DNA from 3 places in the Saccharomonospora glauca K62 genome. Region 3 is predicted to be linked to each of the others. Evidence: predicted binding sites of a transcription regulator. Region 3 holds the regulator's gene; each other region holds the start of a gene.

Region 1 (3,271 bases), 1.6 Mb from region 3:
GGTGGCCGCCGGGGTCACCGCGGCGGGCCTGCGGTTGCTCGGCGTGCCCTGAGCGCCACTCACCTCCCTCGGCCCACTAGGCTTGACCAGCAGTGATCGCGGAGGCGTCCCGCGTACCGTGGCAAGCGAGGTCGAGGGCGGGCGTTCACGCCGTAGCTGACCGGGCGCTTTGCGTGCGGACGAGGCGAGAGCGCGATGCTCGTCGCGGTGGGCGATGCCACAACCTCCGGTGCGGCTGTCGATAGGATCGTGGCCGTCCGGCGGGGAAGGGTGCCAGCCACCGCGTTCATCCGAGCTGACCGGCCGTCCGCGGAGCGACGCTTCCGTCCGTTCGCACCGTGTCCGAGGTCGCGTAGACGCGAAAGAGAGTTGGAGGAGAGATGAGCGGCCACTCGAAGTGGGCCACCACCAAGCACAAGAAGGCCGCCCTCGACGCCAAGCGTGGCAAGCTGTTCGCGAAACTCATCAAGAACATCGAGGTCGCCGCGCGCACCGGCGGGGGTGATCCCGAAGGCAACCCCACCCTGTACGACGCCATCCAGAAGGCGAAGAAGAACTCCGTCCCGCAGGACAACATCGAGCGGGCGCGCAAGCGCGGCGCCGGTGAGGAAGCCGGTGGCGCGGACTGGCAGACCATCACGTACGAGGGCTACGCCCCCGGCGGCGTCGCGGTGCTCATCGAGTGCCTCACCGACAACAAGAACCGGGCGGCCTCCGAGGTGCGCACCGCCCTGAGCCGCAACGGCGGCTCGCTCGCCGACCCCGGTTCGGTGGCGTACCTGTTCAACCGCAAGGGCGTCGTCGTCATGCCGAAGAACGACCTGTCCGAGGACGACGTGCTCATGGCCGTGCTCGACGCGGGCGCGGAGGAGGTCAACGACCTCGGCGAGAACTACGAGATCATCTCCGAACCCGGCGACCTGGTGGCCGTGCGGACCGCGTTGCAGGAGGCGGGATACGACTACGAGTCGGCCGACATGAACTTCCTGCCGTCGGTCCAGGTGCCGCTGGACGCCGAGACCGCGCGCAAGGTGTTCCGGCTGATCGACGCGTTGGAGGACTGCGACGACGTGCAGAACGTCTACTCCAACTTCGACGTCAGCGACGAGATCCTCGCCGAGGTCGGCTGAGCCGAGGACTTCGGGACGGCACGGCGCGCCTGTACCGGATGCGTCCGGTGATACGGCACAATGTCGGCCGTGACTGTGGAGACCACCTTCGACAACGGCCACGAACTCGATTCCGATCAGCAGCTGCGGGAATGGATCGTCGAGCAGGCCGAACAACGCGGTAACGCGGTGGTCTCGGTCCCTCCCGACGATCGGGGAGCGGGATACGCGTTCACGGTGTGCGCCTGGGCCATGCACGGCATCCCGGAGGCGGTCGTCGTGGGGCTGCCGCAGGAGATGTCCACGGTGCTGCTGGACGCCTATGTGGACCGTGCGGCCACCGGCGAGCGATTCGAGTTCGGCGGGCTCTACGACGACTTCTTCGAAGGCGTGCCCGTGACGTTCGAGAAGGTGGCGCCGGCACACTATCCGGAGTTCTTCGGCAGCGCGTTCCTCGTCTACCCCGAGGGCGATTTCCCCGCCGTGCAGATCATCGTGCCGACGACGGACGGCTTCTGGCCGTGGAGCGAGGACTCCCCCGAGGGCTTCGCCCAGTGGCAGCCCGTGCTGACGGCCAGCGGCCGGCCCGAGAGCTGGACGCCCGGCGTCGACGGCCCCTGACCGGCCCGCGCATCCGCCCTCCGTGCTCTCGCCCCCGCGTACGCTGGTTCGCAGTCGTCCGCGTGTCCGCACGCACCTCGCCGGGACAGCGTGTTCCACGCGGTGTGGTGACGCGACGCGGTAGCCTTCGACTCGAACTGGTGTTCGTGGAAAGGACTGGCCTCGTGCGCGTGCTGGGTGTGGACCCCGGACTGACCCGGTGCGGGCTCGGGGTCGTCGACGGTGGTGCCGGGCGGTCCGTGTCGTGCGTGGCCGTGGGTGTGGTGCGCACGCCCGTCGACGCCGAGCTTCCGTCGCGGCTGTTGCAGGTCAGCGAGGCGGTGGACGACTGGCTCGACACCCACCGGCCGGACGTGGTCGCCGTCGAACGTGTCTTCAGTCAGCACAACGTCCGCACCGTGATGGGAACGGCGCAGGTCAGCGGTGTGGTGGCGGTGTGTGCCGCGCGTCGTGGCCTTCCGGTGTCCTTTCACACGCCCAGCGAGGTGAAAGCCGCCGTCACCGGTTCCGGCCGTGCCGACAAGGCACAGGTGACCGCGATGGTGACCCGCGTGCTGCGCCTGCGGAAGGCTCCCAGCCCGGCCGACGCCGCCGACGCGCTCGCGCTCGCGATCTGTCACCTGTGGAGGGAACCGATACGGGCACGGCTCGCGGAGGCCGAGGCGAAGGCGGCCGAACTGGCCCGTGTCCACAGGGCTCGGCTGGCCGAGGCGGCGAAGCGGCGTGAGAACAGGACAGGGACGGGATTGACATGATCTCCTCGGTACGCGGTGAGGTGCTGTCGGTGGGGCTCGATCACGCGGTGATCGAGGTCGGCGGTGTCGGACTCGCCGTCCAGGCGACTCCGGGCACGCTCGCGACGTTGCGCAGGGGCGGCCAGGCCCACCTCTACACGACGTTGGTGGTGCGAGAGGACGCGCTGACGCTGTTCGGATTCGCCGACGCGGACTCGCGGGAATTGTTCGGGCTGCTGCAGACGGTGTCGGGGATCGGCCCTCGACTCGCGCTCGCGGCCCTGGCCGTGCTGGAGCCGGAGAAGCTGCGGCGTGCCCTGACGGAGGGCAACATCACGGTGCTCACCCAGGTACCCGGCATCGGTCGTAAGGGAGCCGAGCGGCTGATCATCGAGCTGCGCGACAAGGTGGCGGCGCTCGCGCCGGCCGACGCCGAGGGCGTGCGTGCCGAGGCCGTGAGCAGCGCGGTGCGGGCCGACGTGATCGACGCGCTGGTGGGTCTGGGCTTCTCGGCGAAACAGGCCGAACAGGCCGTGGAGCAGGTGGCGGGCGACGTGCCCGACGACACGTCGCGGATGCTGCGGGCGGCCCTCGCCGTGCTCGGCAAGAAGAAGTGAGGCGACGGACGTGCACGACGACATGATCGAACCGTCCGGAGAGGTGAGGCGGGCTCCCGGCGAGACACCGCTGTCCGCGACGGCCCAGACGGGCGAGCGGGAAGTGGAGACGGCACTACGGCCGCGCCGGTTGGCGGAGTTCGTGGGCCAGCCGCGGGTCCGGGAACAGCTCGAACTCGTCCTGGAGAGC
Region 2 (3,271 bases), 1.2 Mb from region 3:
GATCTTGTCGAACCACTCCTCAATGAGCGGGATCTCCTGTCGCCACTCCTCGGGGTCGACCTCCAGCGCGGCCTGGATGTCCTCCAGCGGCTGGTCCAACCCGTCGAGGTCGAGATCGGTGGCCTTCGGCACGAAGCCCACCGGGGTCTCGACGGCCGAGGCCTTGCCCTCGATCCGCTCGATGACCCACTTCAGCACACGCGAGTTCTCGGAGAAGCCCGGCCACAGGAACCGGCGGTCGTCACCGCGACGGAACCAGTTGACGTAGAAGATCTTGGGAAGCTGCGCGTTCTCGGCGTGCTTGTCGATCTCCAGCCAGTGCCGGAAGTAGTCACCGACGTGGTAGCCGAGGAACGGCAGCATGGCCATCGGGTCGCGCCGCACCTCGCCGACCTTGCCCGCCGCCGCGGCCGTCTTCTCCGACGACATCGTGGCACCCAGGAACACGCCGTGCTGCCAGTCGCGGGCCTCGTTCACCAGCGGCACCGTAGTCGCACGACGACCACCGAACAGGATCGCCGAGATCGGCACGCCCTTCGGGTCGTTCCACTCCGGAGCGAGGATCGGGCACTGCGACATCGGCGTGCAGTAGCGCGAGTTCGGGTGCGCGGCGGGCTCACCGGCCTCGCCGTCGGCGGGCGTCCAGTCCTTGCCCTTCCACGAGGTCAGGTGCTCGGGCTTGGAGGACATCCCCTCCCACCACACGTCGCCGTCGTCGGTCAGGGCCACGTTGGTGAACACCGTGTTGCCCTGCTCGATGGTCTTCATGGCGTTCGGGTTGGTGTGGTTGTCGGTCCCCGGAGCGACGCCGAAGAACCCGAACTCGGGGTTGATGGCGTAGAGCCTGCCGTCCTCGCCGAACCGCATCCACGCGATGTCGTCACCGAGCGTCTCGGCACGCCAGCCGGGGATGGTGGGTTGGAGCATCGCCAGGTTGGTCTTGCCGCAGGCGCTGGGGAACGCCGCCGCGATGTAGTACGCCTTGTTCTCCGGGGAGATCAGCTTGAGGATCAGCATGTGCTCGGCCAGCCAGCCCTCGTCGCGGGCCATCACCGAGGCGATGCGCAGCGAGTAGCACTTCTTGCCGAGCAGCGAGTTGCCGCCGTAGCCGGAGCCGTAGCTCCAGATCGTGCGGGTTTCGGGGAAGTGGCTGATGTACTTCGTCTCGTTGCAGGGCCAGGGCACGTCCTTCTCGCCCGGCTCCAACGGCTTGCCCACCGAGTGCAACGCGGGCACGAACTCACGCTCGGTGCCGTCGGGGGCGATGAACTTGTCCAGCGCTGCCTTGCCCATCCGCGTCATGATCCGCATCGAGGCCACCACGTAGGCGAAGTCGGTGATCTCGATGCCGAGCTTCGGATCGTCGGCGTCGAGCGGACCCATGCAGAACGGGATGACGTACATCGTGCGACCACGCATGCAGCCCCGGTAGAGCTCGGTCATGGTCGCCTTCATCTCGTTCGGGTCCACCCAGTTGTTGGTGGGCCCGGCGTCGGCCTCACGTTCGGAGCAGATGAACGTCCGCTCCTCGACGCGCGCGACGTCGCTGGGGTCGGAAGCCGCCCAGTACGAGTTGGGCTTGGCCTTCAACGGCACGAAGGTTCCGGCCTTGACGAGCTCGGCGTTGATGCGCTCGGCCTCTTCGTCGGAGCCGTCCACCCACACGACCCGATCGGGCGTGGTGAGTTCGGCGACCTCCCGCACCCAGGAGAGCACGCCGCTGTGTGTCGTTGGTGCCTTCTCAAGACCGGGGATGGCTACTGCAGTCATCTCTACTCCTGTCTTCGACGACAAAAGCCCACACTCCGAACGCAGCTCGCGCGTCCGGATGCGGGCTCCGTTGCCGGCGACCGAATTGGCTCAAAGCGCACCGACGAGCGGTGTGCTGGCATTGGGATGCCCCGAGAGTAGCGGTCTGACACGGAAGAACAGTGCTCCGGAAGAGTCGGTTCTCTCACAGGAACGATAAGGTGATCGATTCAGTTTCCGCTGAATCGCGCAAGTGTGAAAGATGTTCCGGAAGCTCGGTAAAACGGAAAAAGGCTCGACGCGTATCGCGTCGAGCCTTCCGGAATCTCCTTATTCGCCGCTTTTGGAGTGGAATCAGTTCTGGCTGATCCACTGCCCCGTGGTCGCGTCGATGCGAGCCACGCCCTCCAACGGCTGGGAGACGGCCCACTCGCTGTCGGTGCTCGTCGCACCGGTCGGGCTGGCGCTGTCGACTTCGACCCACTCTCCGTCCCCGGAGTGCTCGTAGGTCACCGCGTTGCCCTGACTGTCGATCTCCGTCGCGACGTCGGCCTCGCCGTCGCCGTCCACGTCGGTGAACGCCAGCGTGGTGCCGTCGTCGGTGGTGACCACTGCGGTGTCGTTCACGCCGTCGTGGTCGGTGTCCACCGTGGCGGGCCCCACCTCCAGATCCTCATCGCCCAGATCCGCCGTGATCACGCCGCCCATGCCGGTCTGTGTCTCGGCACTGTCGTCCCCGACGGAGACGCCTCCCGAGATGTCGACCCACTCGCCGGTCGACTCGTCGTACTCGGCGGCGGCCACGACGTCCCCTTGCGCGTCCACCGCGAGGTACCCGTCGGCGTCGCCGTCGCCGTCTTCGTCGATGAACGCCTGCGCCGAGCCGTCCTCGTGCTCGATGACGGCGGTGTCGGCGACACCGTCCCCGTCGATGTCTAAGTTGATCTCCGCCGAGTACTCCTCGCCCCCAACGGTGATCAGCAGGTCGTCGGACGTCTCCTCGGGGCCCGCGGCCCCGGCCCCAGTACCATCGTCAGCCCACACTGGCGTTACTCCCCCTCCGGTCAGGGCACGGCTTTCTCGCTGTTCGCTTGTTAAGACTCACCGTAGGCACATTCGGTTCCCGAACCAAGGGCGTGGCGTTTCCGTGGCAGCTCCCTGCCCCGCTCAGCTCTGCCGCGGTCGATCACGCAACGCCCTGATACGGCGGAGGAAACCCTCGGCCTGCTGGATGCCCTCCCGGACCTCCTTGGCCCGGCGCGACACCTGGGCCAGCTTCCGCGCCCGCTCCTTCTCGTCCAGCTTGATCGTGGCGTCGAGTTCCTTCAGCTCGGCCTCGATGGCCTCGATCCGCCTGCTCAGCGCGTCGTCCAGCGCGAGAGCGAGTTGCTGTTCGGCCTCGATGAGCTGCTCGGCGACGAGTTGGTCGAGCGTCGAGCGAGCCTCCGCGATCGACTCGATGAGCCACTGCTTGGCGTGCTGCTTGTCCGCGGCGTGGCGGCGGGTGCGCGCCATCCACCAT
Region 3 (3,271 bases):
GGAACTCCACACCGCGCTGCTCGAAGTTCACCGTGCCGTCACGCCAGTTGGTCATGACGACGTCGCGCCGCTCCCACCGCACCTCGTCGTAGGGGTGCACCCCCTCGGTGGTGAAGACGCGTTGGACGCGCAGACCCTTGCGCGAGCCCGAGCCGCCTCGCTTCTTGCTCGGCTTCGGCGAGGATTCCGCGCCGACCCCCACGGTTTCTGTCATGACTCCCACTCCCGCGTTCGAAATTGGCGGCGACGTGACTCGTCGTCCGCGTTCTCACTCGCTGCGGTCCTGCTGGGCCGACGATTCGGCGATCGCCTCACGCAGGTTCTTGATCTCAGCCTCGAAGTCCTCGATCGACGAGAAGGACCGGTAAACACTCGCGAACCTCAGGTAGGCGACGGCGTCGAGCTCCCGAAGCGGCCCCAGGATGGCCAGCCCCACCTCGTGGCTCGGAATCTCCGCGACCCCGGACGCCCGGATGGAGTCTTCGACCTTCTGGGCGAGCTGCTTCAGGGCGTCGTCGTCGACGGGCCGCCCCTGACAGGCACGCCGCACTCCCCGAATCACCTTGTCCCGGCTGAACTGCTCGGTGACTCCCGATCGCTTGACGACAGCGAGTACCACCGTCTCCGACGTGGTGAACCGGCGACCACAGACCGAGCACGACCGACGCCGTCGTATCGCCTGGCCCTCGTCCACCTCTCGCGAATCGACGACTCGGGAGTCCGCGTGCCGACAGAACGGACACCGCACGGCCGAACACCTCCCGAAACTCCCCTGCACAGCAGGAACGTCACCGACAACGCACACCACGGCGCACCACACGCGAGTGTCGTCCACGTCGCGACCGGAGACCACCGGCAGCGTACGTAGAACCGATCCTACCCCAACTTGTGGACCAATTACAGCGATGTAACTACTAGATGTAGGGGTTGACCATAAGACTCGGCCCGGTCCGACGCAACCGCTACCCCCCGCCTCGGTGGCACGGAATCGGGCTTAGGATGCCGCGGTTTCGAACCCGTGCCACTCCGCACGCGAACGCGGCCCGGAACAGCCTACGGTGTGCCGAAAACGGCCGAACCGGGGCCGGGCTCCACGAAGGCCGGGTCCGTGGCGACGAGGCCGAGCCCCACCACCGCCGCCACCACGACGAGCGCCATCACCACGAGCCACGGCCAGGGGACCCCGCCGCGACCCGGTCCCCCTTCACCGAGATCACCACGCGCGGTTCGCCCCCGCCACAGCCCGGGAGCGGCCGGGGGCCTCGTCGGAGGACGGCACCCCCGGCGAGCGCCGGCACCCGGCGGACGGGCCGGAGCCGACCGAACGGCACCCGAGCGCCCCCTCGCCGCCACCATGCCAACCACCTCCAGCGTGTTCGCCCACTCACGCACGGACACGGGCATTCGAACACGAGTTCTATCGAACGCCCGTGCGAATGTGTACCACCGAGTCATGCGAAAATCGAGCCCCCACGGCGTGTCGCTCGAACAAACGTTTGAAATCCCCGGCGAAGCGGACTAGCGTCACCGACGGACGTGTAAAAAGCCCCGCATCGGCTCGGGCTCACGACTGGGAGGCATATCGCGGTGGCACGCAAGACAACGGGCGACGACGTGAGCGGCGGCGAGGTCTCCGACCTTCCGCGCACGGTCGAGAACCCGGACGAAAGCCTGACACCGCGGCAACGGAAAGTCCTCGAGGTGATCAGGACCTGGGTGGACAAGTACGGATATCCCCCGAGCGTCCGGGAAATCGGAGAAGCGGTCGGGCTCACGTCCACCTCGTCCGTCTCCCATCAATTGAAGGCGCTCCAACGCAAGGGGTACCTGCGTCGCGACGCGAATCGTCCGCGCGCGGTGGGGGTGTTGGCGGTAGATCGCGAACGACCGACCACTCCGGCCACCACGCAGACCGGAAACGCGATGCCCCAGCCCGCGTTCGTGCCCCTGGTGGGCCGCATCGCGGCGGGTGGTCCGGTGCTCGCCGAGGAATCGATCGAGGACGTCTTCCCGCTGCCGAAGGACATCGTCGGTGAGGGAGAGGTCTTCCTGCTCAGCGTCACCGGTGACTCGATGATCGGCGCCGCCATCACCGACGGCGACTGGGTCGTGGTACGGCAACAGCCCACCGCCGAAAACGGCGACATCGTGGCGGCGATGATCGACGGCGAGGCCACCGTGAAAACGTTCAAGCGCAAGGACGACGGGCACGTCTGGTTGCTGCCCCACAATGAGGCGTACGACCCGATTCCCGGTGACGACGCCACGATCCTCGGAAAGGTCGTCGCGGTTCTGCGGAGGCTGTGAGAAGCGGCCTCACAATCACGGCACGAGAACCGTCGTACCACACGCCACGGAAGGCCGAACGACGTTTCACGCGCCGTTTCGGACTTTCTCGGGGAATCGCTCACGCGTCGTTCCGCCGACGGCGGCGACTTCCCCACGCGACGAGTACCGCGGCGGTGATCACCGCGATGACGAGTGCGGGAGCCACGCCGAGACCGGATTCGTGCTCGACCGGTTCCTCGGGTGTCTCGGCCGCATGGCTCGCCGGTTCCTCCGCTTCGTCCGCGTCCGCTTCGCCGGAGGAGCGCGTGTCGACCAGCGAGACGGCATTCGGTACGGCCCGCAACGGCTCACCGCGCCCCTCACTGGCGGACAACAGCGTCCCGTCGGGGGTGAAGGCAATGGCCTCGCCCTGTTTTTCGTCGGGCAGCGGAACGCGCACCGGCTCCCGTGTGAACGCCGCCACGATGTCCCCGTCGGTCACCGGGTAGAGATAGGCGTCCGTGTACGTGCGTAGGGCCACCACACTGCCGTCGGCCGACAGCGCGGCTCCCGTGACGAGTACGGACCCGAGCTCGCCCACCGGGCCACCGGGGGTGTCGGTCGTCCGCAACGACACCGTCCCGACGTGTTCGAGCGGGGTCGGTCCCGGACTCACCAGAGGCTGCGCCGGCCGGTAGACGCGGGCGGTACCCAAGACGTTCTTCGTGATGATGTAGGGCGTCCCCGTGTGGTCCACCACGAGCGCCTCGGCGTCCTGCGGGCCGTCCGGATACGTGAGGCGATACAGCACCGACGTGCCGTCCCGCGACAGCGCGTGCACGGCCGCCGTCTCCCGCCTGCGGCGGTTGTCGCCGGTGTCACCGAGCCACAGCGTCCCGTCGGGCCCGAGCGCGAGGTCCTCCACGTCGTAGGGGTCCGTCGGGGCCGTGATCACATCCCGCACTCGGCAGTCGTCGTCCAGGACGGCGACTTCCAGCCGGGT

Evidence for each region. The regulator LexA, encoded in region 3, represses DNA repair genes until DNA is damaged. The targets are predictions, from matches to a motif close to CGAACACGTGTTCG.
Region 1: ruvC (crossover junction endodeoxyribonuclease RuvC) is a predicted target of LexA. The motif match lies at 1,864-1,877, and genes of this name have one in related genera.
Region 2: SACGLDRAFT_RS20915 (phosphoenolpyruvate carboxykinase (GTP)) is a predicted target of LexA. The motif match lies at 1,964-1,977, and genes of this name have one in related genera.

The regions. Positions count from the first base shown of each region.
Region 1 covers NZ_CM001484.1:1,700,125-1,703,395, forward strand. Annotated here, with positions in the region: gene SACGLDRAFT_RS08210 (AzlD domain-containing protein) at 1-52, shown strand, start outside; gene SACGLDRAFT_RS08215 (YebC/PmpR family DNA-binding transcriptional regulator) at 381-1,130, shown strand; gene SACGLDRAFT_RS08220 (DUF4262 domain-containing protein) at 1,191-1,730, shown strand; gene ruvC (crossover junction endodeoxyribonuclease RuvC) at 1,895-2,485, shown strand; gene ruvA (Holliday junction branch migration protein RuvA) at 2,482-3,081, shown strand; gene ruvB (Holliday junction branch migration DNA helicase RuvB) at 3,104-3,271, shown strand, end outside.
Region 2 covers NZ_CM001484.1:4,457,997-4,461,267, forward strand. Annotated here, with positions in the region: gene SACGLDRAFT_RS20915 (phosphoenolpyruvate carboxykinase (GTP)) at 1-1,770, opposite strand, end outside; gene SACGLDRAFT_RS20920 (DUF6802 family protein) at 2,104-2,793, opposite strand; gene SACGLDRAFT_RS20925 (dynamin family protein) at 2,917-3,271, opposite strand, start outside.
Region 3 covers NZ_CM001484.1:3,254,201-3,257,471, forward strand. Annotated here, with positions in the region: gene SACGLDRAFT_RS15170 (vitamin B12-dependent ribonucleotide reductase) at 1-214, opposite strand, end outside; gene nrdR (transcriptional regulator NrdR) at 269-748, opposite strand; gene lexA (transcriptional repressor LexA) at 1,588-2,307, shown strand; gene SACGLDRAFT_RS15185 (NHL repeat-containing protein) at 2,408-3,271, opposite strand, start outside.